DNA from 3 places in the Sphingobacterium sp. Mn56C genome. Region 1 is predicted to be linked to each of the others. Evidence: riboswitches for the same ligand, from Rfam matches in the RefSeq annotation. Region 1 holds a riboswitch; each other region holds the start of a gene.
The links. A riboswitch is a leader RNA that binds a small molecule or an ion and turns the genes downstream of it on or off. The one in region 1 is predicted to bind S-adenosylmethionine.
Positions count from the first base shown of each region.

Region 1 (10,153 bases):
TAAGGTCCGTGTTTTTCCGGTCCCTGTGGCACCCGCAATGAGGCCATGCCGATTCATCATCTTCAAGGGCAGCTTGACTTTAGCGTCACGGATAACTTGCCCATTCAGAATACCAGAACCCAATTCTATGAAAGCACCCTTAGGGCTATACGCGCTTACGACTTTATCAATAAATTGTTTTTCCATAACAAAAATGGTCTATGATAGAACCGAATTTATAAATATTTACCCACAATACTTAATAAAAGTATAACCTAAGAATCTGAATATGAAGAAAATATTACCAATTAAGGATTTTATAGCAACTTTTGTAATATTTACATTATAAAATTTCAAAAACTATTTACTTCTTAGATTTTTATTTTATTTTTGTAAAAACTGAAGTTAAAGTGTAAATGAGATTATTCGACAAAACACAAAGAATCCTCGCAGCAAAGATCTGCTTCTTTGTCTTCTTTACGAAGATGTTGATCTCGTTTACCCCAATGTTTATAGATGTACTCGATAAGGGTACTATCCTACAAGTTGTCATGCAACTCGAGGTTGAACAAACAACCAAAGGGGCTAACAGCAATAATGAAGACTTGCATGAGCACGGCGTTAAGGTTTTTAAACCCGATGCAATTGACTACGTAAGCTACAATCCTACTATTGAGAATACAGGAAAAAGAAAAGCTTACTTAAGAAACGAAAAGTCTACATATTTATACCATGCCTCAGTTCCGACACCGCCTCCGAACTGTTAATTCATTTATCCGCAATTTTTTTATGCAATAGACTTTGTCATTTTTTTTGGCATTGTAGGTTATTGCTGTGGTTTTTTATGAATTAATAACAACATTTTTAGTATTAAAATTATGTTCGGAACACGGGTGTCTGCTTTTCTAAAACTTTCGAAAAGAGACTTAAAATATGACTTTCCTGCAAGTATTGTAGTTTTTCTGGTAGCCTTACCTTTATGTTTAGGTATTGCAATGGCATCTGGAGCACCATTATTTGCCGGAGTATTAACAGGAGTTATTGGCGGTTTAGTGGTAGCCTCCATCTCCAATTCGCAACTCAGTGTTAGTGGACCTGCCGCGGGTCTTACTGTAATTGTTTTAGGCGCCATCAATCAATTAGGTGCTTATGAAACCTTTTTATTGGCTGTAGTAATAGCCGGTATAATTCAACTTGTGCTCGGTATTGTAAAAGCCGGAATGATTGGAAACTACTTTCCTTCGGCAGTAATTTTGGGTATGCTTGCTGCCATTGGTATCACCATTATCATGAAACAAATACCGCTGGCGTTCGGAATGAACGAACCGCATGCGTTTGAAGTGGAAAATGGCGGAGGGATCGCTGCATTTACCGATACTTTGCTGGGATCGGTAAGTTGGGGTGCTACCATCATTTGTTTCTTGTCTTTGGCGGTGTTGATATTTTGGCCTTCTATTAAGGGGTTGAATAAGGTACCAGCACCATTAGTAGTGGTATTACTGGGCGTAGGTTTGGGTTTAGCGTTTCAGAATACCTCCATGGCTTTGATGCCGGCACATTTTGTTTCTATCCCGGTAGTATCCTCTTTCCAGGAGTTTACGGGCTTATTTATCTTCCCTGACTTTACACAAATTGGAAATAAAGAGGTGTGGATCGTTGCTTTTACCATTGCCATTATTGCCAGTTTGGAGACCTTATTAAGTATTGAGGCCGTTGATAAATTGGACCCTTTTAAAAGGGTTACCCCTACCAACCGTGAATTGGTGGCTCAGGGGGTGGGTAATATGACATCTGGTTTTTTAGGTGGCTTACCTATGACATCGGTTATCGTGCGCTCATCGGCAAATGTTAATGCAGGCGGTAGAACCAGACAATCGGCTATGTTACATGGTATTTGGTTATTGGTTGCTTTATTAGCGATTCCTGTATTAATCAACCTGATACCTTTGGCTTGTTTAGCTGCGATTCTTTTACATACAGGGTATAAACTGGCAAAGCCCGCCTTGTTTAAGCAAATGTTCAGAAAAGGCTTAGACCAATTTATTCCGTTCACCATTACCGTCATTGCCATTGTATTTACGGATTTATTAATGGGTGTTGGTGTAGGTATTGTTGTCGCCACATTCTATATCTTACGTGCTAACATGCAAAACGCGTATAAATTCAGCATTGTAGGCGAGCAGCAGGAAAAAGCCGTATTGGTATTAGCAGAAGAGGTTTCTTTCTTAAACAAAGTGCCTATTCAGCAAAAATTGTACAGCTTACCAAAATCGGTGAACACTGTCTTAATCGATGGACAATACAGTAAATTCATTGATAAAGACGTTATAGAGGTTATACGAGACTTCGAGCAAAATGCGTTAAGCAAAGGGCTATCCATTGAATTACACGACGTTAGCTATAAAAAGCACAGCGTTAAAAACAAAACATTACAAAAAGTAGTTTAACAGAACAAAAAGTTTAATTATTAATGCAGTAATTTGGGCAGTGAAATAGCATGTCCTTACAAAAATTAAAAATATGGGAAATACAGATTTAGAATTAGGATTTCAGAAAATACTTGACGGAAATAAAGATTGGGTAAAATTTGTTAGTGAAGATACCACAGGTCGTTTCCAACAACTAGCAAAAGGTCAAAGTCCAGAAATTTTATGGATAGGTTGTGCCGATAGCCGTGTACCGGCAAATGAAATTACAGGAACAAAACCTGGTGAGGTATTTGTTCATCGTAATATCGCCAATATGGTTGTACACTCGGATATGAGTATGTTATCGGTACTGGATTATGCTGTAAATGTGTTAAAGGTAAAACAAGTAATTGTTGCTGGTCACTACGGTTGTGGTGGTGTTGCGGCATCATTAAGCCGTCAACAATTTGGTGTAATCGACAACTGGTTATGCCATATTAAAGATGTTTACAGATTACATGCACAAGAAATTGATGCTATTGATAATCATGAGGATAAGGTGAATAAGTTAATCGAGCTAAATGTTAAAGAGCAGGTATTCAACCTGTGCACCACTTCCATTATTCAAAATGCCTGGAAAGAAAGAGAAGATCTTGCTATACACGGTATGGTTATTAATATTGGAACGGGTGAGCTTATTGACTTAGGCACAACCTTCACAAACAACCAAGAATTGGGTGAAGTTTTTGCTTATAAATAGCAGCGAATTGGCTACAGGCTGTAGGGAGCATATGGTAATAGCTCCTTACAGCCTATACCTTATAAAAGATAAAGCGAGACAAAAAACAGTTTTGTGACTGTGGCAATGCTTAATTAACAAATTCCCCTTTGTTATTAATCGCTTTTGTATAAGGATTAGCATACCTATCGATCAGTACCGCAAACTCGTAGGGTGTTACAGGATGTTCTAAGTCAAAGACACCTTTAAATTTTAAGCCCTGAGACCATTCCTTTTCAACTTGAGCATCAATCTCCTCCCCTCGAAACGAAACAAAACGGATAAGCGACAAAATATCTTTTAGACGGAAGGTTTCAGCCTGATTCTCTGCAAACCAAATCTTACTCCTGGAATAAAGCTGATGAAAAACTGGTCTTACTGCAGCTACAGAAACCGTTCCACCAGTATCTAGGCTATACCCCAGGTCTGCATTTTGCAGCGGCAGCAGGCCGGCCAAATATACCTTCTGCAAGGATTTAAAATTGGGGTCGCTTATCGATATATTCTTTGCAGGCAACAAACGAGCATCAAAAACCTGTAACTCGCTTTGTAGCTTACGCACATCAATACGAGTATAGTTGGTTTTGAAAAAAGCACAGTAAGCTGCTGCTGCGCCTACCGCCTGTCCGACAGTAAACCGTAATGGGATATACTCGGAATCATCCGCAGGCAATAACGAGGTAAAAAAAACATGCCCGATTCGGTATTGTAAAATATGAGCGAAGGTAAGGGCCATTGCATGGGTATTATGCGCTCCAAGAGCGACAATAGTGCGTTGCAGAGGCTCCGGTATAGCCTGTACCCTCTGCAACTTATCCGCTTTTTGCAAAGAATCCTGGCCCGCAACAAAGGCCGCTAAAGCTTGGTTCGCTGTAGCGTCGACAACGGCACGGAACGAATATTTCTTTTTATTGGACAACCTTACATCGATATATTTTTTACGCATAGCAAGCTTGCTCACCGATACATTCATCATAATGCTGAGTTTAGTCTCGGCCCTGGCGATTTCTTCCAAGGCATGCCTTACAACATCGGGATTCATTCCGCGCTTTGCCGCAATTGCTGTGGAATCGTTTTTCGTCTTGGATTTACTGATTTTCATCAGGAGATCTAACCATATTCCAGCATCCATATAATCATTAGAAGTTATAGAAAGCTGCTTTTGCGACAACTCTGCTGTAAATACATCCGCATTTACCACCCATAGTGTAGGTACATTCGAACGCGCAGCCTGAACTGCAGCGGCAAAGGCTTCTACGCTATTGCCGTACACTAATAGTGTAGGGCCTTTATCTTTAGCTATACCCATAAAAGGAACCAAACAGAGTAGTAACCAATTGATGTGGAAAGATTTTCGGTTTATCATATCCTAAAATACATATTTTCTACGGGGAATATATCGATAAAGATATTTTAACCCAGCATTGTTATGTTAAGGCTTAAATAGCTAACTTTGTATCATGATAGAGGAAGATAAATCATTAAATTTTATTGAAGAAATTGTCGAAGAAGATCTTCGCAATGGAACACATGACGGACGTGTACTAACACGCTTCCCTCCTGAGCCCAATGGATATCTCCATATTGGCCACGCTAAATCCATATGTTTGAATTTTGGATTAGCCCAGAAGTACAATGGTAAAACTAATCTACGTTTTGACGATACCAACCCGGTAAAGGAGGATGTAGAATACGTAAATAGTATTAAACAGGATATCCAATGGTTGGGATTTCAATGGGCAGAGGAATTATATACTTCAGACTATTTCGAGACCCTTTATCAATATGCTGTTGAATTAATAAAACAAGACTTGGCCTATGTTGACGATAGTACGGCAGAAGAAATTGCCGCTGCTAAAGGTACACCAACAACGCCGGGCGTTCCTACACCTTACCGTAGCCGTTCTATTGAAGAGAATCTGCAGCTTTTCGAAGACATGCGCGCAGGTAAATATAAAGATGGAGAAAAGGTTTTGCGTGCCAAAATTGATTTGGCAAGCCCGAATATGCATATGCGTGACCCTTTATTATATCGTATAAAGCATGCACATCACCACCGTACCGGCGATGCCTGGTGCATCTACCCTATGTACGACTTTGCGCATGGGCAATCGGATTCTATCGAGAAGATTACGCATTCCGTATGTACACTGGAGTTTGTTCCACACCGTCCGTTATACGATTGGTTAATCGACAAGCTTGAAATCTTCCCTTCCAAACAGTATGAGTTTGCACGTTTAAATATGACCTATACGGTAATGAGTAAACGTAAACTCTTACAATTGGTAAACGAAAAGCATGTAGAAAGCTGGGACGACCCGCGCATGCCAACCATTTCGGGTATGCGCCGCCGTGGTTATACACCTAGTAGTATTCGCAATTTTTGTGAACGTATCGGTATTCAGAAGCGCGAAAACATGATTGATATCAGCCTTTTAGAGTTCTTTGTTCGCGAAGACTTAAACAAAAGTGCATGGCGCCGGATGGCAGTTATTGACCCTATAAAACTGGTTATCACAAACTATCCTGAAGGACAGGTGGAAGAACTTGTTGGCGAAAACAACCCGGAGGTTGAAGGTGGAGAGGGCTCACGAATTATTCCATTCGCTAAGGAATTGTGGATAGAGCGCGACGATTTTATGGAAGATGCACCTAAGAAGTTTTTCCGCTTAGGCCCGGGTCTTTCTGTACGTTTGAAACACGGTTATATTGTAACCTGCCACGACTTTAAAAAGGATGAAAATGGTAAGGTAACAGAAGTACACTGTACCTATGTCCCGAACTCTAAATCGGGTGAAGATACCTCTGGCCTAAAGGTGAAAGGTACAATCCATTGGGTTTCAGTTGCACATGCGAAAGAAGTTGAGGTTAGACAATACGACCGTTTATTTCAAGTAGAGAACCCTGCTGCTGAAGAAGACTTCAAGGCGTCAATTAATCCTAACAGCTTACAGATTGTAGAAAAAGCATTTGTAGAGCCTGATTTGTTAAATGCAGAACCTGGAAAGGGATATCAGTTTATTCGTTTAGGATATTTTACCCTCGACAGCAAGTCAACACCCGACCATCTAGTGTTTAACCGTACGGTTACCCTAAAGGATTCTTGGGCTAAAGTTAATAAATAGGCCTTATACAACGGGTTATATAATGTATAGGCAGTAGGTGCTAAGTATTACCATAAAGCTTAACACCTACTGCCTATTTTTTTTTACGGCCTTGTTAAAGCACGCTAGCCGCAGTTTATACAAATAGCAGGTCAAGTCGGCCGTTGCCAATAACCAAACGGCAGCTCTTTTATACCGTATTTTTGGATAGGCTTTTACCCAAATCAGACCTTTGTTAACAAGAGTTAAGCTAAACGCGCTACAATCTTTTTGGTAGGGCCAGGGTTACTCATGGTGTAAAAATGCAATACAGGCACGCCAAAGTCTATTAACTCCTTACATTGCTGTACCAACCATTCCTCACCAACCTTGCGCACATCAGCGTTAGTCTTACATTGATCTACAGCATCACTTAAATCCTCCGGAATATCAAGGTGAAAGATTTTAGGCAGCGTAATCAGTTGTTTTTTTGTCGTTAGTGGTTTTAACCCCGGAATAATAGGAACATGAATATCATGCTCGCGGCATTTAATAACAAACTCCTTATACTTATCGACGTTAAAGAACATCTGGGTTACAATAAACTCGGCTCCCATTTCCACTTTCTTTTTTAACCATTTGAAGTCGGTATTAAAATTCGGAGCTTCAAAATGTTTCTCAGGATATCCGGCAACACCAATACAGAAGTTCGTATGCTCCGAGCTGACCACATCTTCGTGTAAGTATTTACCCTGATTCATGTCCAATACCTGCTGCAAAAGGTCAGTTGCATAGGCATGCCCCTCCGGTGTAGGAATAAAATCGGGATCCCCCTTACGTGCATCACCGCGTAATACCAATACATTATCAATACCTAAGAAGTTTAAATCTATCAGTGCATTTTCCGTTTCCTCTTTGGTAAAACCACCACATATTAAATGAGGCACCGCATCGACCTTATATTTATTCATAATAGCCGCACAAATAGCTACCGTACCTGGGCGTTTTCTATACGACACACGCTCTAAGAGACCGTTGCTATGCTCTTTATATAAATAATCTTCCCGATGGTAGGTTACATCTATAAAAGGAGGTTTAAATTCCATCAACTCATCCATTGTATTAAAGATACTTTGGATCCCCTGCCCTTTAGGGGGCGGCAAAAGTTCAAAAGAAAACAAAGTTCTCCCCTTTGCGTTCTTGATATGATCTACAATTTTCATGTTTGTTAGTTTTTAGGCTTAGAGAAAATGCACGTGAGTTAACAGTGATTCTTCAGCTTATCTTTCCCATATGGGTAGAATGCAGCACCTTGACAAGCGTCAGGTTGCTAAGGCTTCAGCGGGTCTAGTCCCTCTGCCTTTCTCTATAAGCGTCGCTAATATCGCTAATCAAATCAAGAAGTAAAAATTAAAAAAGAAAAAAATAGAAAGTAGTAATCAACAGGTCATAATTTGAAGCAGGCTTTAGCACAAAGAGCATAGGCGCCACGTATGCTAAAGCCTGCTGCAGTGCGTTACGCTTTATAGAGGTCTACCAACCCTTCCGGAAGATCTACTTCGAGCACTTCCTCTTCAGCATCAATCCCTAAAATTAAATCATCAGACAATGGAAACATCAATTCTTTGCCATCCATATCTACGGTAGCTATAAACTGCTGTGGCATTTCTTGAACATCAATAATTTCACCAAGCTCACCATGTTCCTCATCGACAACCAGGTAACCGATTAAGTCCGTATAGCGAAAATCATCGGGATCACGCTCCGGCATTTTATCGTTTGGTAAATACATTTTTTTGCGTACCAAAACCTGCGCCTTATCGATATGATCGATATCTTCGAAGGTAGCATAGGCCGTACTATTGGGGTGTAGCTTTATTTGATCAATAAAATAGGGTACTAATTTTTTGTTCACTTCTAAAAAGATTATATCAAATTCCAAATCCTTATAATCTTCAAATTCAAAAAATAATTGAACCTCCCCTTTAAGACCGCGTGTCTTACTTACATAACCAATATAAAAACTGTCTTCGTTTGTCATTTTCTTTGTTCAAAACACAAAAATACAAATAAACCTGTATATGCAGGTCCGAAAAAGGAAGGTATATGTTAACGGGCTAACTAAAAAGCTTTCAGCAAGGCATAAACGTAAAGAAGGTGCTCCTTTTTGGGAGCACCTTCTTTAAAAAATCTGTGTAGGTAAAAATTAACCTTCAGCAGATTCTGTGTTTTCAGCAGCTTCTGTTGCTTCTACTTCTTCTGCAGCAGCTTCTTCAGCAACTGGAGCATTTTTAGCAGCTACAGCAGCAGCTATTTCTTCTTTTTTCTTCGTCTCAGCGATAAGAGCAGCTTTTTTAACTTCCGCTTTAGCGTTTGCTAATCCAGCTTTTTTACCTTCAACACGTGAATCTTTACCTTCTACCCAAGCAGCGAATAATTCTTCTGCTTTAGCTTCATCGAAAGCACCTTTTTTCACACCACCTTGCAAGTGTTTTTTGTATAAAACACCTTTTTCTGAAAGGATAGTACGTGCTGTATCAGTAGGTTGAGCACCGCTATTCACCCATTTTAAAGCTTTTTCTACGTCTAAAACGATAGTTGCTGGGTTAGTGTTTGGGTTGTAAGAACCTAAACGCTCAATGAATTTACCATCACGTGGTGCACGTGCGTCTGCTACTACTACGTGGTAAAAAGGTTTTCCTTTTTTACCATGTCTCTGCAATCTGATTTTAGTTGCCATGTTTTATTATAATTTATGTATTCAACATATCCCCCGTACAACATGTAAGAGGGGACGCAAAGATAAAAAGATTTTTTGGTATTTTAATAACGTTCTTTATAGATTACTAGACGAACAGGATAACATTAGTATATTAGTGAATTCGTAATAATATAAACGTACAATAAGATAACACATTGGCAGCACCATTAAAAATACTGAAGGCATCAGCGGGTTCAGGGAAAACGTTTAGCCTCACTTTGCATTACTTATCGCTGCTATTGGCGAATGAAAATAGCTATAGAGAAATACTAGCCGTAACTTTTACCAATAAGGCTACAGCCGAAATGAAAGACCGTATCCTGTCGGTATTACAGGGCTTAGCCATCGCAGACCCAAGCAACCGGATTGAAAGTGTGCGTAGCCTATTATTAAAGCAAAACCCTTCCTGGACAAGCAACAGTTTAAAGGATAATGCTTATCGGGTGTACCGTAAAATCCTGCACGACTACAGCCATTTTACCATCAGTACGATCGATGGATTTTCGCAAAAGGTAATTCGTAGCTTCACCTATGAACTTAACCTGGATGCAGCCTATAAAATCGAGATGAATACCAATAAGGTTAGAGCAGACCTGACGGTGATGTTAAATCAGCTGCTGGATGAACGTCCGGATTTGCTGGATTGGATAATTGGTTTTGCGGAGAAAAAGATTAACAATAACGAGAACTGGAACTATCGGCAGCAGTTGATGAAACTTGCAGGCCTTATATTCTCCGAAAACTTCCAGGAATTTGATGGTGCTTTAATTACCGCTGATACGCATCGTATTTTCAACCTTTTAAACAAGGAGGTAATGGAAAAAACAGCCGATTTTATGGAGGCCTTAAGTACCGCAATTGGTGCTTTTCAGGCATGCTATCGGCAGCTGCAGGTCGATGAAGGCGACATGAAAGGTAAATCGAGAAATAAACTCGTATCGGCAAGTAAGGTATCCACGCATGTACATAAACTCTCCACCTCCGATACGGCAAAACTTCTGGACAAATTTATTGGGTTAATCGATAATGATGATGCCTTTACGGGCCAGGATAAACAGGTTCGCTATGATCTTATGACGGCTTTTGCTCCAGTCTTGGCACATTTTGAAAACTTAAGACAATTTTTTCCGAGTTACATTGCCTA
Region 1 is NZ_JBMOUC010000003.1:130,131-140,283, forward strand. It holds gene ACL9RF_RS10235 (helicase HerA-like domain-containing protein) at 1-186, opposite strand, end outside; gene ACL9RF_RS10240 (hypothetical protein) at 396-746, shown strand; gene ACL9RF_RS10245 (SulP family inorganic anion transporter) at 858-2,426, shown strand; gene ACL9RF_RS10250 (carbonic anhydrase) at 2,500-3,147, shown strand; gene ACL9RF_RS10255 (FAD-dependent oxidoreductase) at 3,257-4,531, opposite strand; gene ACL9RF_RS10260 (glutamine--tRNA ligase/YqeY domain fusion protein) at 4,626-6,290, shown strand; gene ACL9RF_RS10265 (methylenetetrahydrofolate reductase) at 6,515-7,471, opposite strand; SAM riboswitch class I at 7,526-7,623, opposite strand; gene rimM (ribosome maturation factor RimM) at 7,765-8,289, opposite strand; gene ACL9RF_RS10275 (30S ribosomal protein S16) at 8,455-8,988, opposite strand; gene ACL9RF_RS10280 (UvrD-helicase domain-containing protein) at 9,165-10,153, shown strand, end outside.

Region 2 (10,153 bases), on a different contig from region 1:
TTCCCGTATTATAACAAATCTCTCCAGTTGTGGTTCCGATTTTTCCGGCAGCCTTGCCATGAAAGACAGTTCCATCCTGTAAAACTAAAATTGCGGGTAATTTACTGTAGCTGGTCATTATGTATGTTAAATAATAAGTTGTTGCCTTTTTTCTGATTTAAAATTTTGGACATAAAAAAAGCCCATAAACGGGCTAACTGTATCAATGATTTGATATTTCAATGCAAACATTGAATAAAATGTCTTCGGAAATCAAATATAAAACTTCAATTTTCACGAGGGACAAAGGTAAAAATAAAAATGAAAAAGTGAAAATTAATTATTAAATATTAATAGGTATAGCAGCGGATTTAAAAGTCATCTTCAATAATTTCCTGCACCCTTCCAATCTGTCCGTCGGTAAGACGTACTTTAATACCTCTATGATGAAAAGGCGCCGAAGTAAGCAGATCTTTAACAATACCTTCTGTCAGCTCGCCTGTGCGCTGATCTTTCTTCAATACTATATTCACCAACATACCTGGCTTAATATCGGCTCTAGTCTTCCCGTTGCTCATTATATTTTTTTGTTTATTATTATTTTATGTTTAACTCAAAATTTTAAAAACCATCTCCCGCATAAGGTCACCATCCCCCGTATGGAGGCCTAAATTCAAGCCTTTAGATTTTAAATCATACTCCCGCAACACCGATATTACAGCAAAAACTTTGCGTCGGTTAAAATTGCGCGCTGCAACATCGTAGTCTTTCGTAAAAAAAGGGTGTACCCCCAATTCCTTGGCTACAGCTGGCGACGATTTATCCGACAGGTAATGGTATTTCAATACCTTAATAAAGTATCCGGAAAGGGCAGCTACCACCACGACAAATGGATTAGACTTCGGATTGGCGGCGAAATAATCCACAATTTGTATGGCTTTTACCATATCACGTTTCCCTAAGGCTGTATTAAGTTCAAAGACATTAAAATCCTTACTTATACCAATATTTTGCTCCACATCCAAGACTGTAATATCCTTATCTGCAGGTACATTCAACAAAAGCTTCTGCAATTCATTGGTAATTTTTGAAAGATCTGTCCCCAGATACTCGGCCATCAGCACGGCAGCCTGTGGATGTATTTTACGGCGTTCCCTTTGAAGTTCCTCCTGTATCCAAGCCGCAACCTTATTGTCGTACAGCTTCTCCGATTCAAAGGCCACACCTACCTTCTCTATAACCTTATATAGCTTGGTACGTTTGTCAAATTTGCCGTGTTTATAGGCGAACACCAAAATTGTGGAGGGCGTAGGATTTTCGAGGTACTTCAGCAAAAATTCATCATCCCCCTTCCAGCGCAGCGCTTGTGCCTCTTTAACCACAATAACCTGGTAATCGCTCATCATCGGAAAACGCTTAGCTGCGCTCACTATTTGTATTAAATCGGTTTCCTTACCATACAAAACCGTCTGGTCAAAGCCCTTTTGTCCCTCCGCCAGTACCGTATGTTCTACAGCATCGCTAATTACATCTATATAATGGGATTCCTCACCGTGTAAGAGGTAAACAGGCTTATATTTCCTATTTTTAATATCATTTAATATAGACTGTGCATTCATACCCTGCGAAAATAAACATTTTTGTTGAAATGGTTTTCAGCCAAAGCAAAGTATGCCTCTATAGGCAGCTATTATCGCGCTATACCAGCGAAAATGTCTCCTATAGGCGGCTGTTAACCGTATCCTGCAAATTTGTTTTTACTTACAAAAATTAATACCTTTGCCTATGTTTAAACCCACAGCATTAAACTTACCTCCGGCAACCTTAAAACTTTCTCGAATACAACAAAAAGTTTATGTTTTTGATATATTGAGAAAAAAAAATCTGTTGTTAACGCCAGAGGAATGGGTTCGCCAACATTGGGTGCACTTCCTCCACCAGTTTAAGAAGTACCCCAAAACTTTAATGAAAATTGAGGGTGGATTGGTTTTAAATGATTTACAAAAACGTAGCGATTTACTTATTTATAACACGAAGGGAGAAAAGATTCTGCTGGCCGAATTTAAGGCTCCAGACGTAAAAATAACGAGTAAAACGTTTGAACAGATTAGCAATTACAACAGCATCCATAAAATCCCCTTGTTATTGGTAAGTAACGGTTTGGAGCATTACTTCTTTAAGGTAGACTTTGTGACGTCTACCTATACCTTTATAGACGAACTCCCAATTTACAATAAGGAGACATAAAGTTTATCTTTTTTTAAGAAAAACAGTTTATATTAGTCCTTATTAAATAAATACATAATTAGAAAGTATAGAAAGTTTAGAAAATGAATATAGATAAAAACGAATTCAGAAAATACGCCATAAAACACCACAGAATTGGAAGTCAACATGTTGATAGCTTTATTGGCCGTGTAGAAACAAACTTGCCTACGAATTTAACGCCCTATATTGTTGAAGAAAGACAGCTTAATGTGGCACAAATGGATGTGTTCTCTCGTCTTATGATGGACAGAATTATCTTTTTGGGCGATGGTATCAACGATCAGGTAGCAAACATTATTCAGGCTCAGTTGTTGTTTTTACAATCTACAGATGCGCAGCGGGATATACAGATCTATATTAACTCGCCAGGTGGTAGTGTATATGCCGGTTTAGGAATTTACGATACTATGCAGTATATTTCACCGGATGTTGCTACAATCTGTACAGGTATTGCGGCATCTATGGGCGCTGTTTTGTTGGTTGCGGGTGCCAAAGGTAAACGTGCTGCATTAAGACACTCACGCGTTATGATTCACCAACCTTCGGGGGGTGCACAGGGTGTAGCATCGGATATGGAGATTAACCTTAGGGAGATGATGAAACTTAAAGAAGAGCTTTATAGCATTATCTCGGAACACTCTGGTCAATCGTACGAATGGGTAGAAAAATCATCCGATAGAGATTACTGGATGAGAGCTGTAGAAGCGAAGGAATTTGGAATGATTGACGAGGTGTTAGCACCTAAAAAAGAGAAATAACGAATGAGTAAAAGTAACAAAGATATACATTGCTCCTTTTGTGGTATCAGCAAAAATGAAGCTTTAATGCTTATTGCAGGTGACGGGGCGCATATCTGTGATCGTTGTGTAACACAAGCTGGTGAAATTTTAGCGGAGGAATTGAATCAACGGAAGAACAAGTCTTTACAGACAACCTTGCAATTGATTCGCCCTTTAGAAATTAAGCAACATTTGGACCAATATGTTATCGGTCAGGACGATGCTAAAAAAGTAATTTCCGTCGCCGTGTATAACCACTACAAGAGGCTGAATCAAAAATCAAGTGCCGATGAAACTGAAATTGAAAAGTCGAATCTAATCATTGTTGGAGAAACGGGTACCGGAAAAACCTTATTGGCAAAAACCGTTGCTAAAATATTAAATGTACCTTTTTCTATTGTCGATGCCACTGTTTTAACGGAAGCTGGTTATGTAGGTGAGGATGTGGAGAGTATTTTGACACGCTTGTTACAAGCAGCAGATTATGATGTGGCCGCTGCGGAGCGTGGCATTATTTATATTGACGAAATTGATAAGATTGCACGCAAAAGTGATAATCCATCTATTACACGTGACGTATCTGGTGAAGGCGTTCAACAGGCCTTGTTAAAGATTTTGGAAGGTACGAATGTGAACGTACCACCGCAAGGCGGACGTAAACATCCGGACCAAAAGATGATCACTGTAAACACAAGTAATATCTTGTTTATATGTGGTGGTGCTTTCGATGGTATACAGAAAAAAATTGCCAACCGTTTAAGAACCCAAACTGTAGGGTACAAAATGGTGGAAGAGGAAGAAGAGATCGATTTAAACAATTTATACAAGTATATTACACCACAGGATTTAAAAAGCTTTGGTTTAATTCCTGAATTGATTGGTCGTTTACCTGTCCTTACCCATTTAAATCCTTTGGATAAGGAGACCTTATTAAGTATTTTAACGGAGCCTAAAAATGCATTGGTAAAACAATATATTAAGCTGTTTGAATACGAAGACGTAAATTTAAAATTCGATAAGGAGGTTTTTGATTTTATTGTGGATAAAGCCTGGGATTTTAAACTTGGGGCACGTGGTTTGCGTAGTATTTGCGAGGCCATTATGCTCGATGCGATGTTTGAAATACCGACATCGAAAGATGATCGTGAGGATAAGACACTCCATATTACCTTGGAGTATGCAAAGAAAAAATTTGCAAAGTCTGATATGAAAAAGCTCAAAGTTGCTTAGCATCAAAACCCCTCACCTGAAAATGTGAGGGGTTTTGTTTTTAATAGACAGAAATATATAAACGAAATTAGTATGAACAAGAAAAAAACTGTAGATAGTCCGATAACACCAGGACTGAAATCAAAAAATGATATCGTAAACAACTGGTTGCCGAGATATACGGGAATGCCTTTGGAAGAATTTGGCGCCTATATTTTATTGACAAATTTTTCGAAGTATGTAAAAATGTTCTCCGCCATGCACGACGATGCGCCTATATATGGGGAAGATAAGGCTATGCAGGCCTGTACGGCCAATGGTATTACCATGATTAACTTTGGTATGGGTAGCCCCATGGCGGCTACGGTGATGGATCTTTTATCGGCCATATCCCCTCAAGCGGTTTTGTTTTTAGGGAAAACAGGCGGACTAAAAAAGAAAATCGCCGTAGGTGAATTGATCTTACCTATTGCGGCAATACGTGGCGAAGGTACTTCCAACGATTATTTCCCACCTGAGGTGCCTTCATTGCCGGCCTTTGCTTTACAGAAAGCCATCTCTACTACGATCCGTGATCATGAACGCGATTATTGGACTGGTACGGTTTACACGACCAACAGACGGGTTTGGGAACACGATAAAAACTTTAAGAAATACCTTAAATCTATTCGTGCTATGGCTGTGGATATGGAAACGGCAACGATATTTAGTGTGGGCTTTGCAAATAAGATCCCTACCGGAGCATTGCTGCTGGTATCCGATCAACCTATGGTTCCGGAGGGTGTAAAAACTATTGAGTCGGATCTTTCGGTTACCGCAAAGTTTGTCGAAACACACCTAACAATCGGTATCGATGCGATAAAACAACTTATCAACAACGGGTTAACCGTTAAACATCTTAAGTTTTAAACTCGGCTAAAAAATAGTTTATAACTTAAGATGTTTTAGAGCGTTTAAACCTTATATGCTGGTGGCAGCCCCTAAGCAGCGTCCATTGCTCTGACTACTGCCACCTCCTATTTTAATTTTTCCATTTTAATTTTAAATTTTTATTTTTTATTCTATATTTGTGTTCGGCATTATATAATGTCGACCTAATCAATACCTCTAAACATATAGGTTTTGGTTTATAAAGAAGTGGCGAGAGACTGGCTCAACGACCCACTGGCAACCATCAGTTTTTGAAAAGGTGCCAAATCCTGTCCAAGATGTTATGTCTTGGAGACTATAAATTAAATAGCAAACTATATGAAATACTACGTGACCTTATTTCTTGCAAACTTTACCGACACACCGATGTTGGTTACCATCTTTATGCAGCTTTTTAAGGCTAAGGCGACCTTCTGCACCCGAATGCGTTAGTCGTCTGGACAATATTTTTATGCCTCTAATCGGCAGAAGATAATTGTGCCTGCAGAAGACGACCACCTTCAATCCACCACTTAAAAATTAATATTGTACTTTATATCCATAAAATTGAAAAGAAATGGCTGATAATAAAAATCTTAAATTCGAGACCTTACAAATACACGCTGGCCAGGAAGTAGATCCTACAACAGGATCGCGCGCGGTACCTATTTATCAAACTTCATCGTATGTGTTTGAAAATGCAGAACATGGTGCAAATCTTTTTGCTTTGAAGCAGTTTGGAAATATTTATACGCGGATTATGAATCCTACAACAGATGTTTTCGAAAAACGTGTTGCAGCGTTGGAGGGTGGCGTAGCCGCTGTAGCGGTGGCCTCCGGACAGGCAGCGCAGTTTATTGCACTAAATAACATCTTGGAAGCAGGTGATAACTTTGTTACGGACGCGAACTTATATGGCGGTACCTACAATCAGTTTAAGGTTGCTTTTAAAAGATTAGGTATTGAAGCTCGTTTCGCTGGAAGCTCAGATGCTGAAGCTATTGAGAGCCTTATCGACGATAGAACAAAAGCGATATATGTAGAAACTATCGGTAACCCGAGCTACAATATTCCGGATTTTGAAAAAGTTGCTGCCGTAGCACGTAAGCATGATATCCCGTTTATTGTGGATAATACTTTCGGTGCCGCGGGTTATTTATTTAAACCATTTGAGCATGGTGCTAATGTGGTGGTAGAGTCGGCAACGAAATGGATTGGTGGTCATGGTACGAGTATTGGTGGCGTTATCATCGATGGGGGTAATTATAATTATGGCAATGGGAAATTTAAACAGTTTTCAGAACCTTCAGAGGGTTACCATGGTTTAGTATTCTCGGATGTGTTTGGCGAAAATGGCCCTTTTGGTAATATTCAATTCGCTATTAGAGCGCGTGTGGAGGGTCTTCGCGACTTTGGCCCGGCCTTATCGCCTTTCAACTCATTTTTGCTTGTACAGGGCTTAGAAACGTTATCCTTACGGGTACAACGCCATGTGGATAATGCCTTGGAAATTGCCCAGTGGTTAGAAACGCATCCGCAGGTAGAAAAAGTTAGTTACCCTGGACTAAAAAGCCACCCGTATCATCTAAGTGCGCAGAAGTATCTTAAGAATGGTTATGGTGCGGTGTTATCTTTTACGATTAAAGGTGGTGCTGAAAAAGCAAATGAATTTATTGACTCCCTATCCTTAATCAGTCATTTGGCGAATGTAGGCGATGCAAAAACGCTAATTATCCACCCTTCAGCAACAACACATCAGCAGTTAAGCGATGAGGCACAACAGGCTGCTGGAGTTTATCCGGGTCTATTGCGTCTTTCTGTTGGTATTGAACATATTGATGATATTAAAGATGATCTTCAGCAGGCTTTCGATAAAATAAAATAGCTTAAAATATATAAATAGGGAAAGAGATAGAAATGAGTAAAAAACTTACGATTGGTATGTTTGGCTTTGGCGTCGTTGGCCAAGGTTTATATGACATTATCAAAACTAAAAACCTGAACCTTGAGATCAAGAAATTTGTAATCAAGAATGCAGATAAAAAAAGAAGTCTTCCTGCCGAACTTTTTACTACGGATGCTGAAAAAATTTTGGGGGATTCTGAAATTAATACCGTTGTAGAGTTGATTGACGATGCGGATGCAGCATTTGAAATTACAAAAAGAGCCCTTTCTTCGGGTAAGAATGTGGTGTCGGCAAATAAAAAAATGATCGCTACTCATTTGGAGGAGCTTACCGAGATACAACAGCAGTATGGCACGTCTTTATTGTATGAAGGTGCTGTATGTGGCAGTATTCCTATTATTCGTAATCTTGAAGAGTATTATAACAACGAGTTGCTACATTCGGTAAGTGGTATTTTTAATGGTTCTTCAAACTATATTCTTTCGAAGATTTTCAATGAAAACCAAACGTACGAGGCTGCCTTGAAAAAAGCGCAAGAATTGGGTTTCGCTGAAACTGACCCTACATTGGATGTTGGCGGTTACGACCCTAAATATAAACTTGCTATTGTGGCATCTCATGCTTATGGTTTATTTATTGATCCTACGGCGGTTTTAAATTTAGGAATCGACAAATTAAACGATGCGGATATTCGGTATGCTAAAGAGAAGAACTACAAAATAAAACTGATTCCTTTGGCCAAAGAAGTTAATAATGCTGAGGTTGTGTTGTATGTTTTACCGAAGTTTATTTCCAAGGATAACTTATTGTATAATGTAGAAAATGAAAACAATGGTGTTTTGGTAAAGGCAGCATTTGCGGATGAGCAGTTTTTCTATGGTAAAGGTGCCGGTGGTCACCCGACGGGTTCTGCCGTATTATCGGATATTACGGCTTTACGCTACGACTACCGCTATGAGTATAAAAAACACTTGGAGTCACAGGAGTTGGCGTACTCTACCAATTATAGTATAAAAGCGTACTTCAGATATGAGGATGAAGCGCTGCTGCAGCAGCTGAACTTTGAAAGTATTTCGGAACGTTTTTATGGCGAAAACTATAAGTATGTAATCGGACAGATTAACATTGGCGAAGTGTTCGCAAAAAGAGATTTAATTAACCAAACAGGGTACTTTCTTGCCGAAATACTCTAAACATCATTAACCTAATGATTGTTCAAAGCACTTCCCTAGCCTGGGAAGTGCTTTTTTACCTTAACTTAACCAACAAATGATTAAATTGCGCTGAAGCAATTGAAAATTGTATGATTAAAACATTAGCAAAACCCCGTTCATTTATCTCAGAAGACTTAGATATTACTTGGGAACAGATTGAACCGATATTTCAAAATCTCTTAAATCGAGAAATCAACGATGTGCAAGCGTTGGAAAAATGGTTGGTAGACCGCTCGGAATTGGAAGCCGTATTACAGGAAGATTATGCATGGCGTTATATTCGTATGACCTGCGATACCAGCGATGAGGCTTTGGGTGCAGATTTTCAATACTTTGCCACCGAAATAGAACCTAAAATCGCGCCTATCAACAATGCTTTGGATCAAAAACTTGTGGCTTCACCCTTTATTGCGGAATTGCAGAAAGAGGGATACCCGATTTATTTCAGAAAAGTAAAAAAAGCATTGGAAATATTCCGCGAAGAGAATATCCCTCTATTTACTGAAATACAACTTAAGCAGCAAAACTATCAAACCATTGTGGGAGCACTTATGGTTGAAATCGACGGTAAAGAATATACCCTACAGCAGGCTGCGGCATTATTGCAAGAGCCGGATAGGGATCGTAGAGAGCAGGTTTGGCGCAAAATTAATGCCGTCAGATTAACGCATAAAGATGCCTTAAACGAACTCTTCAACGAACTATTATCATTGCGCCATCAGGTTGCCTTAAATGCAGGGTTTAATAACTTTAGAGATTATATGTTTGCTGCTATGGGTCGCTTTGATTACAGCGTTGATGATTGCTTGCAATTTCATGATGCTGTGGCGGAAAATGTAGTGCCTGTACTTCAAAATTTTGCCCAAATACGTAAGGATAAATTAAAGGTGTCGACATTACGTCCCTGGGATATGGCCGTAGATCCGGACAATAAAGCTCCTTTAAAACCTTTTGCTGATGGTGCTGAGCTGATTTCAAAAACCGAAGAGGCTTTTGGTAATTTACATCCTTACATGGGTAAATGCATTGCTACAATGCGTGAAAATGGGCTTTTTGACGTGGAGAGTAAAAAGGGTAAAGCGCCGGGTGGTTATAATTACCCGTTGGCCGAAACTGGGGCACCATTTATCTTTATGAATGCTGCGGGAACACTACGCGATTTAACAACCATGGTCCATGAGGGTGGCCACGCCATACATACCTTTATATCGGCAGATTTAGCACTTACGGAGTTTAAAAGCCTGCCGAGCGAAGTTGCAGAGCTGGCATCCATGTCTATGGAGTTAATTTCTATGGATCAGTGGCACCTCTTTTTCCCGAATCCGGAGGATTTAAAAAGAGCCAAACAGGAACAACTGGAAGATGCTATTTCTACGCTGCCTTGGGTCGCTACGGTAGATAAATTTCAACATTGGCTATATACAAATCCTGGACATACCCTAGCCGAACGTAACGCCGCCTGGTTGACGATCTTTAGGGAGTTTGGTCATGGCTTCGCAGACTGGACGTCACTCGAGGAGGCAGAAACGTATTTATGGCATAAACAGCTTCATATCTTTGAAGTACCTTTTTATTATATTGAATATGGTTTTGCACAGTTGGGGGCTATTGCTGTATGGAAAAATTACTTGCAAAATAAACCGCTAGGATTAACCAACTACTTAGCTGCACTGAAATTGGGTTATACCCAAACTATTCCAGAAATTTACCGCGTCGCTGGGGTAAATTTTGATTTTAGTAAACGAAATATAGATGCCTTAATTGGATTTTTACAACAACAGTTAAAAGAAGTATAAAAATTTGCTTTTTTCATAATAAAACCTTATATTTCCTCATTAACTTATATACTTTACTTATTATGAGAAAATGGCAAACTGCGCTATTCTTAA
Region 2 is NZ_JBMOUC010000004.1:293,567-303,719, forward strand. It holds gene carA (glutamine-hydrolyzing carbamoyl-phosphate synthase small subunit) at 1-118, opposite strand, end outside; gene ACL9RF_RS12595 (YwbE family protein) at 351-557, opposite strand; gene holA (DNA polymerase III subunit delta) at 588-1,598, opposite strand; gene ACL9RF_RS12605 (type I restriction enzyme HsdR N-terminal domain-containing protein) at 1,765-2,226, shown strand; gene clpP (ATP-dependent Clp endopeptidase proteolytic subunit ClpP) at 2,310-3,005, shown strand; gene clpX (ATP-dependent Clp protease ATP-binding subunit ClpX) at 3,009-4,256, shown strand; gene ACL9RF_RS12620 (AMP nucleosidase) at 4,329-5,144, shown strand; SAM riboswitch class I at 5,360-5,469, shown strand; gene ACL9RF_RS12625 (O-acetylhomoserine aminocarboxypropyltransferase/cysteine synthase family protein) at 5,722-7,029, shown strand; gene ACL9RF_RS12630 (homoserine dehydrogenase) at 7,062-8,243, shown strand; gene ACL9RF_RS12635 (M3 family oligoendopeptidase) at 8,354-10,060, shown strand; gene ACL9RF_RS12640 (hypothetical protein) at 10,123-10,153, shown strand, end outside.
Region 2: linked by a shared signal. The riboswitch ahead of ACL9RF_RS12625 (O-acetylhomoserine aminocarboxypropyltransferase/cysteine synthase family protein) and the one ahead of ACL9RF_RS10265 (methylenetetrahydrofolate reductase) in region 1 are both predicted to bind S-adenosylmethionine.

Region 3 (10,153 bases), on a different contig from region 1:
TTCGTCGGTAATAAATACCTGGCGCGAGTATAACTTAATTTTATTACGCTGTACCTCTAACTCATTTTTAATTTTCGGGAAATATAAAATACCCGTAAGGTTAAACGGATAGTCTACATTCAAGTGAATCCAGAACAAAGGTTCATCGGTAGAATAAGGATACAACTCTCTATAAAAAGCCAGATAATCCTCATCTTTTAATTCCGACGGAGCTTTTGTCCATGCCGGGTTTGTATTATTAATAATATTATCAACCGTGATGGATTTATATTTAGGTTTACCCTCTTCGTCCTCGCCATCCTCAACCGACGACGTTTTAGTGCCAAAGCGAATTGGTACCGGCAAAAACTTAGCATATTTATCTAAAATCTCCTGAAGTCGAGCCTGTTGTAAAAATTCGGTCGACTCGTCATTGATATGTAAGATAATATCTGTTCCACGTGTGGTACGCTGTCCCGCCGAAATTTCATAGGATGTACTACCATCACAAGTCCAGTGCGCCGCCGTAGCCCCATCCTGATACGATAAGGAGTCAATTTCAACCTGATCGGCAACCATAAATGCAGAATAAAAGCCCAAACCAAAGCGACCGATAATCTCATTCGCGTCGTTAGCCTCTTTAAATTTCTCCATAAATTCAGTTGCCCCCGAAAAAGCAATCTGATTAATGTATTTTTTTATCTCCTCAGCAGTCATACCAATACCATTATCCGAAATAGTAATGGTTTTTGCGGCCTCATCAAACTTAACATCAACGATTAAATCGCCAACCTCCGCATTATACTGACCTAAAGATGATAAACGTTTAATTTTCTGAGATGCATCCACAGCATTGGAAACTAGCTCTCTTAAAAAAATCTCATTGTCTGAGTATAAAAATTTCTTAATTACCGGGAAAATATTTTCCGTATGGATCGATATACTACCTTTTTCCTGCATATGTTTTAAAATTTTATATGTGCATTAATTTATGTAAAAAGCCTAGCAAGGCTTGTTCCAATACCCTAAATTAAGACATGATGTCAGTTTGCAACGACTTTATGACAAAGCGTAACACAAAAAAAACAATTCGCTCATTTTTTTTGTCAGCATGTGCAGCAGCACGAGGCAGCAATTAGGCCATATAAGGTTTAAAAAGCGATTCCACCGCCCTTTTATACTGTTGGAAAGCCTCCTCGCCATCATGTCTTTCGGTTAAGGCATTATGTGCAAGCCAAAAATCACTGACAATAAATAAGAGTCGAACCAAATCTTTTTGGGCTCCTGTCGACGGTAACACCCGAAATACACCTATGGCCGACAAATGCTGAAACAACATTAAAAACTGTACCTCGCGCTCTTGGGTAAGCTGGAAATAACGGTCGCGAATAGCCGGAATCCAATTTCCAATTTCCACGAAATGCAGAAACAGAAAACTGTATTTTCTATGGATGTGAAAAGATTGCCTCAGGTATTTTTCAAAACCATCCAAATCCAATATGGTGCCCATACGGAGCAAAGACAACAGCCTGTCGAATTCTTCAATCAAACCTTCAAATAAGGCTTGAATAATATCTTCCGTATGCTTAAAATGGTAATGCAGGTTTCCGGCACTAATCCCCAATTGTGCAGCAATATGTCGGGTCGTAACCGTACGAATTCCTTCGGCATTATACAGGGTCAATGCAACCTCAAGAATGCGATCTTTTGTTTTCATACCCAAAATTAGAACATTTGTTCTAATTTTGAAAACTATTTGTATTTTTGTAAAAAATAGTTGCGAAATGAAAAGGAAACAAAATTTTATTGAACGTAATATGGCGGAAATAAAGAATACACTATTTCCAGAAAACGAACAGGACAGCACCCTGCGAAAAAATGCGAAGAAATTTGGCTGGGTTATGTTTTTACTCTTAATGTTATGCAGCACCATTACTATGCTTATTGCCGTATCCTTTGCACATTAATGCGGCAATTTATCGATCCTTTTGTGGTCTTCTATGCGAGCAGCTGGTTGCTTATACGTTATACACGGAAGATGGGATGCCCAATTCCATGGCTCAACAATTGGCTTACCGACTTTGTATTTGTCCCCCTTATTTTGCATTTTATGCTGATTGTGGCCTTAACAATCGCCGGCAACCGCTTTCGTTTCCGCTTTCCGCTGGTACAAATTATGGTTGTTTGTCTGTATGTAGCTATTGGTTTTGAATATATTGCCCCGAAATACACCAGCTACAATACTGCCGACTGGGGCGATGTACTGGCATATTTTCTGGGTGGTATAGCGTTTTATTATATTCACCAGCCTTATACCCTAAGGTTACATCGCAAAAAAAACTTAAAAATCGATAAAACAATAAGTTAACTAATAAAAAAGTAAAAAAAATTTGTAATTACAAAAAAGACTACTAGATTTGTAGAGTATTCAGAATTGCACGACGCAATACCAACCGAGTGCAGTCACCGCGGTGGTAAAACAATACGGGTTTTCGACCAAAATAAACGTTTAAAAACGCTTATTTTCCAAAACAGTTCTGATACGATTTATGGTTTAACGGCTTAAATTTTAAATGGTATGTCAACTACACAACTTTATCAGCATCTCTTTGATAAGTTCAGCAGCTACAGTGTTGAGGAACTTATCCAATTTAATAACGACACCGTAAACAGCGAAGGCTGGGGCTCGAGCAAAGCAGCATTCCGGACGGCCATATTGGCTGCCTTCTCACGCAAGGGCTTAGATTTATCGCAGATCGTAAGTAAGGAAGATGGTTTCACGGTAGTGAAGTATGTTTCTGTACGACTGGAAAACAATGTACTCATTCCAAAAGAATAACCTAAATAAAAAAAGGGGCCTACCTATTACGTTTGCCCCTTTACACGTTTATTCGCCCTTACTAATGCCGTATAAGGCAAACGTACCCAACCAATGCGAGCCCATATAGTCGTCTTGTGTTGAAAGATTAGGTAAGGAAAAATCAATATGCGCTTTCGCCAACTTACGCAGGTGATACAATTTCGGACTTGTACTTGCGATACCATATAAACAGGCTGCCCTACTGTAATTTAATCCATCCAGGTGCACGAGGTGCCCATCGCTACGATCTTTAACAATGGCAGGAGCTAAACTAAAATTGCTGGCATAGATATTCGGTAAAAATTTATGAAGCCAATCCTGGTAGTCATTTGCATCCAGTATTTTAGCCATTAAATACGCCTCCTCCAAACAGGGTGACAGGAAGTCAATACCACTCGGTTCGTACGCCAAATCACAATTCACATCTTTTTCAAATAACCGCTTGCCATGCGTTATAATAGCCTCCTCAAAATCTTTATCGCCCACAGTACGCGCATAATCCAGCGACAAGGATAAGCCAAATGCCGAGTTTATATGCTGCCCGTTACGTATGGGGTAAACTAAATTAGGCAGGTAGGCTTTATACCGTTCCACCAGCAAGCTTACCAACGGCTGTAACGCCGTTTTCCACCGCTGTGCATCAGTATCCTTCCAGGTATACAGACTCTCTTGTAGCTTAAACAACCAAGCCCATCCATAGGTACGCTCGAAACTTGTATTATTTACATCATTAAAAAAGGCCATTTCTACGGCTACATGCTCGGGTGTAATATGCGAATTTAAAATCGCACGCACCGCACCCGATTTATCAAGGTCTGGAAAACGCTGCATAAGCGTTACAATAGACCAATAACCATGTACCGAAGAATGCCAATCGAAACAGCCATAAAATATAGGACGTAATGCTTTAGGCGTTTTTAAGTCGCTGACAGCGCCAATTGTTTGCCCCAGTTTATTGGGGTACTCCACAGTTAAACAATGTGTAGGCAGTGCAAATATATGCGCTGCCATTTGCTGGTCTAATGTCGCTGTATAGGCGTCATTAGCAGATTTTCCCTCCTGATTTGTTAATTGTTGGCAGCTGAGTAATGTGGCACAGATACTGGTAAAGGCTAAAGATGGTAGATATCTTTTCATAGCATGGTACAAGATTAGTTTAAAATATAAAACCAAGTTAAGCAATAATCCCGTAGGCTAAAGCGCTATTTTAATTTAGGCGAAGTAAAGGGTACACACCGGAAAGACTATAAACGACACTACCATGACAAACAAAAAACTGTTTTTTTTATTTCTTAATCTAGATTAAGTTTGGTGCTAAAAAAGACTACCACCTTTGTCGAACAAATAAAAACAACAAGAAGATATGAAATTAATTTTTAACGTAATTGCAGGTTTACTTTTGTTAACAAATGTATCCTTTGCGCAAACAAAATGGTCTGTAGATCCCGCACACAGCAACGTACATTTCGAAGTGAAACACTTAGGGATTTCCTTTGTCGACGGACAGTTCAAAAAATTAGAAGGAGCCGTAGAGTCTACAAATGACAAAGATTTTAACCTGGCGAAAATAAACTTCGGTATTGATGTGAATAGCATAGATACGCGTATTGAGATGCGCGACAAACACCTTAAGAGTGATGATTTTTTTAATGCCGAAAAATTTCCTCACATCACCTTAAAAAATGCAGTTTTAAAACGTGAAGGTAAAGGCGGGAAATATGTTTTAACCGGAGACCTAACTTTACGTGACGTTACTAAATCGGTGAAATTTGATGTGGTACAGCATAATGGCACAATCACTGACCCATGGGGCAAAACCAGAGCAGGATTTACAGCCTCTACCACGATCAATCGTTTAGATTATAATATCAAGTATAACGATAAGTTGCCTGATGGGGTACCAGCCGTAGCTGCGGATGTTAAAATTGTAGTAAACGTTGAAATTGTTAAAAATTAAGTCATAATTTTACCATTACGTAAATATATAAGGTCGTCAGGGTTATCTTGACGACTTTTTTTTATTAAGTTTATATCGCTACATAATTAGAAAGATGGAATTAGCGGTGAAAAACATGGTCTGCCCAAGGTGTATTTCGGCAGTGGAAGATATTTTAAATACCCTACAAGTCGACTATAATACAGTCGACCTTGGAAGAATACAACTTGTAAAAAACATAACTCCCGCAAAGGTAGCGGCTATAAATTCGGCGATACAAAAAATTGGCTTTGAGCTGATCTCCAATCCAAAAGAGAGCTTAGTGCAGGATATCAAAACCCATTTGATTGCGTTGATCCATGCTCCCGATAAAATTGAAAACCCTAAACTATCGGTATACCTGAGCGAGCGTTTGTCTGTATCTTACCAGACTTTAAGTTCGGTATTTTCGGCCATGGAGCATAGCACCATTGAGAAGTATTTTATCCAACTAAAGATTGAAAAAGCAAAGGAGTGGTTATCTTACAAACAGTTGTCTTTAAAAGAGATTGCCTACAAGCTTAATTATAGCAGTTTAGCACATTTAAGCAAGCAATTTAAGGAGGTTGTCGGTGTATCGGCATCCCAATACCGGGAGGAACAAATGATAAATCGCAAACACTTGGACGATATTTAGTGAAATTTTGCCGGCTGTTTTATTAAGCACATTAAAATTATTTACTTCCTTTGTATCCATAAATTTGAAGGCACAATAGATGAAGAAAACAGAAGAAATAAGCAGTTTTTTTTATGGTCAATATTTTGCTGAGGGGCTACGTATTACCTTAGGAACCATTATCCCGGTAATTGTATGTGCGCTGTTTGGTCAATTTCTTACAGGAACGCTGATTTCTTTAGGCGCTTTAATCGTAGGCCTTTCGGATACCCCCGGTGCGCCAAGCCATCGCCGCTTTGGCATGATTTACTGTACCTTAATAGGGATGGTAACGCTCACCGTCACCGCATTAGTTAACGACAATATTATACTGATGGCCATGGTTATTGCTGTATTTTCGTTTCTATTGTCTATGCTTGCCGTATTTAATGCCCGCGGTGCCACCATTGGTACCATGTGTATTCTGGTAATGCTTATCAACGTTAAGAGCAACCATCCTTTGTCTGAGGAGTTTTTATATATCGGCTACTTCGTTGTTGGCGCCTTTTGGTACATGCTTATCAGTTTCTCGATTATGCAGGTTCGCCCCTACCGCTTAGCGCAGCAGGAAATATCGGAAACTATTATTCAGGTTGCAGATTACACCCGCCTGAAGGCCAACTTTTATGATCTTAAAAAGGATATTGATGAGAACTATATAAAACTTATAGAGAAGCAGATTTCTGTCAATGTACACCAGGAAAATGTGCGTAATATTCTTTTCCAAAGCAAACGTTCGATTAAAGATACAACCAAAGAGGGGCGTTTTTTAAGTTTAATCTTTAACGATGTGGTCGATATTTTCGAGCAGAGTATGACTACACATTATGATTATGAAAGTATACGAACGACCTATGGGCCATCGGGTGTACTGGATAAGGTGCGTAGCATTATTATGAAGGTATCTCACGAACTGGATAATATAGGGTACAAAATCAACGCGAATAAAACCCCTAAACCCCTTTATGATTTTGATGCCGAGATCGAAAAATTACGCTTTGCTGTAGATGAATTCGATAGAAACAACCCGGTAACATCCTATCCTTTAAAAAAGATTATTATCAATATCCGTACGATGACAAAACATGTGCAGGATATTTTTCAATACGGACAATTTAAGCTTGTTGACTCCGAAAGTAAGGAAAACGAGGACTCCGAAAAATTCACCAAAACTGAAGCCCTAAATTGGCAAAGTTTTAAAGATAACCTAAGTTTAAACTCGTCGGTATTTCGACATGCCTTACGGATGTCTATTATGCTGTCGGGAGGGTATCTATTTTTAAATTATATCGACTACCCCAAGTTTGGTATGTATTGGATATTGCTTACGATTTTGGTTATCCTTAAACCCGGTTTCGGACTTACGAAAGAGCGTAATGTTCAGCGTTTAATAGGCACCGTAATCGGCGGTATCATCGGTGGTATAATATTAATGACTATCCCCGATCCAACGGCCAGGTTTGTAATTTTAATATTCTTCTTCCTTATTGCGTATAGCCTTTTCCGCATAAATTATATTATGGCGGTTATTTTCATGACTCCCTATGTTCTTATTATGCTGAGTTTCACAGGCGTAAACACCATAGAAATGGCCAAGGAACGTATTCTCGATACCTTTATTGGTGGTACGGTAGCGTTTTTATCGAGTTATATTATTTTCCCCAATTGGGAGAGTTTTCTGATTAAATCGAATATGCGTAATTTACTTATCGCCAACTACCATTACCTGGCGCAAGCGATACAGGCATTAGCGGGGAATGATTTAAAAAGGGCGGATTACAAACAAGCCCGTAAGGAGGTTTACATCGCTTCAGCGAATATGGGATCCACCTTTCAACGGTTATTGACCGAACCCAAATGGCGGCAACATATCACCAAGGAGGTCAATAGGTTCGTTATTTTAAACCACGTATTTTCATCGTACGCAGCAACATTTATGACGCAGTTGGTCAATGCGCAAACCGAAGACTACAACAACAGCCACCTGAAGTTGCTCTATAAGGCATTGGCCAGCATGGAAAATTCTATTGATAGCATCAGCGATCCAAGCGACGCTGCCTATAATAAGGCGAGTACTTTTGAGAAAAATGAAAGCCCGGAAACCGACTCGGCAGACGCACGCCTCATCAGAGAGCAGCTGCAGTTTTTGGTGAAAATTGCCGCGGATATACAGAAAATAACGGCAGATTTTGTTGAAAAAAATAAAGTAATAGAGAAAACATAGCTATACCTATGGAACATGTATTTGATGTATTGATTATTGGGGCGGGGCCTATCGGTATTTGCTGTGCCATAGAGGCGCAAAAGGCGAACCTTTCCTACCTTATCATAGAAAAAGGCTGTTTGGTAAACTCCCTGTATCACTATCCGATAAATATGACCTTCTTCTCTTCGTCGGAGAGATTAGAGATCGATGGTATTCCTTTTGTTACGACCAACCCGAAGCCAAAACGTGCTGAAGCACTGGAATATTACCGCCGTGTTCACCAGAAATTTAACCTCAATACGCATTTGTTTGAAGAGGTTATTGGGGCCGATAAAACCGGAGATATCTTTACCGTAACCACCAATAAAGATCGGTACACTACAAAACATATTATTGTGGCTACAGGTTTTTACGATATTCCGATGACCTTGGGTATTCCAGGGGAGAACCTACCTAAAGTGAGCCATTATTATAGCGACCCCCATTACTACGCCAACCAACATGTGGTCGTGGTAGGTGCGAGCAACTCCTCTATTGATGCAGCCTTAGAGACGTATCGTAAAGGCGCTAAGGTGTCGCTGATAATACGGGGCCATGAAATTAGTTCCCGCGTAAAATATTGGGTAAAACCAGATATTGAAAACCGTATTGCTGAAGGTGAAATCGACGTGTATTACAACAGTAAACTAACCCATATTGAACCCTTGTCGGTGCATATAGAAACGCCAACGGGCCTAAAAACCATTAGAAATGACTTTGTTTTAGCACTTACGGGGTACCAACCTAATTTTGCACTCCTACAACGGTTAGGGATTTACGTGCCGGAGGAAGGGACACGAATACCGGAACACAACCCCAACAGTATGGAAACAAATGTTAAAGGGATATACCTTGCGGGCGTCGTTTGTGGTGGGTTAAACACCCATTTATGGTTTATTGAAAACTCGCGTATACACGCAAAACAAATTTTTGAAGCTATTTTAAACTAAAAGAGGTTGCCAGGCAACCTCTTTTTAATGTATATTTTAATCTTCTTTTTTCAAGCCGCGAATAAAAATCTTAGCCAACTTTTTTTGATAACATAAGATACGATCAAACTCCTCTTTATCGGGTATAAAATCCTGCTTCAAATCTTTGACGGCAAGCATACGCATGCCAAAGGTCGCGAATAAAAAAATACGAGCAATTTCCGCACAATCCATCGGGAGTAATTCTCCTCGTTCTACCCCTTCGGCAAATACCTTCTCTATAATTTCACGCTGCTTCTCTACGCCTTTAGCTAAGGTAGGGTCAATATTCGAGGACATACTTTTACGCATAAGCATAGTATATTCTAAAATATAATAATACTTGGTAACGAATTCCATACGCTTATTTAATATCGTATCGATGGCTTTTTCTGTGCTTTGTAAACGCTTTACAGCACGTAAGGTCTCCTCCTCCAGCTCTTCACCTACGAGTTCTAATACCGCAATATAAAGGCTATTTTTGTCCGGAAAATAGTAGTATAATAATGCTTTTGAATAAGACAAATCTTTCGCAATTTCTGCCATGGTGGTTTTGGCCATACCATAATGTGAGAATCGTCGTTTTGCCGTTTCTAAAATTTTAATTTTCTTATCGTCAGAATTCATAATAGTAAGGAAATAAAATAAGTTTTTTCGATGCCTCGGTTTATCTTATCTTTACAACAAATTTTTTTAAAGGTAGCAATTAAGATTGAATTTTTACGGATTAAAGTCAAAGGTAGCACGCGTGGACATACAAAACAACATTTCGCTTCAGGAGTTAAATACATTTGGAATTTATGCTGCAGCAAAGCAGTTTGTGGAAGTAAAAAGTGAAAATGACCTTTTCGCTCTTTATCAGAACCATATATTCCAGGAGAAATTTTTTATTTTAGGCGGAGGCAGTAATGTGCTGTTTACGAAAGACTTTGAGGGTACAATTGTTAAAATTGCAAACAAGGGAATACAACATTTTATTGAAGGCTCCAATATTTTTGTTACCGCTGCTGCCGGCGAGGTATGGAACGATTTAGTATGGTATTGCATAGACCATAACTTCCCGGGCTTGGAGAATATGGCCCTAATACCGGGTACTGTAGGTGCTTCGCCTATACAAAATATTGGTGCTTACGGCGCCGAGTTAATGATGTTTTTTTACAGCTGCAGAGCCTTTGATACATACACGGGAGAGTTTCAAACCTTTAGCAATAAAGATTGTGCCTTCACCTACCGGGATAGTATTTTTAAATCGAAATATAAAGGTCGGTTTATTATTGTGTCGGTAACCTATAAACTCCATGTCCATCAGCAAAAAAATACCAGCTATGGTGCCATTGAAAAAGAACTGGAAAAACGCAAAATCACCAATCCGACGATCAAAGATATTGCAGAGGTAGTATCGCATATACGCGTAGAAAAGCTACCCGACCCTAGCACCGTAGGCAATGCGGGGAGTTTTTTTAAAAACCCT
Region 3 is NZ_JBMOUC010000001.1:30,819-40,971, reverse strand. It holds gene htpG (molecular chaperone HtpG) at 1-939, opposite strand, end outside; gene ACL9RF_RS00230 (TetR/AcrR family transcriptional regulator) at 1,115-1,696, opposite strand; gene ACL9RF_RS00225 (hypothetical protein) at 1,764-1,946, shown strand; gene ACL9RF_RS00220 (hypothetical protein) at 1,946-2,347, shown strand; SAM-I-IV-variant riboswitch at 2,399-2,493, shown strand; gene ACL9RF_RS00215 (5-oxoprolinase) at 2,558-2,818, shown strand; gene ACL9RF_RS00210 (DUF2891 domain-containing protein) at 2,867-3,976, opposite strand; gene ACL9RF_RS00205 (YceI family protein) at 4,203-4,796, shown strand; gene ACL9RF_RS00200 (helix-turn-helix domain-containing protein) at 4,891-5,451, shown strand; gene ACL9RF_RS00195 (FUSC family membrane protein) at 5,531-7,693, shown strand; gene ACL9RF_RS00190 (YpdA family putative bacillithiol disulfide reductase) at 7,702-8,664, shown strand; gene ACL9RF_RS00185 (TetR/AcrR family transcriptional regulator) at 8,701-9,309, opposite strand; gene murB (UDP-N-acetylmuramate dehydrogenase) at 9,431-10,153, shown strand, end outside.
Region 3: linked by a shared signal. The riboswitch ahead of ACL9RF_RS00215 (5-oxoprolinase) and the one ahead of ACL9RF_RS10265 (methylenetetrahydrofolate reductase) in region 1 are both predicted to bind S-adenosylmethionine.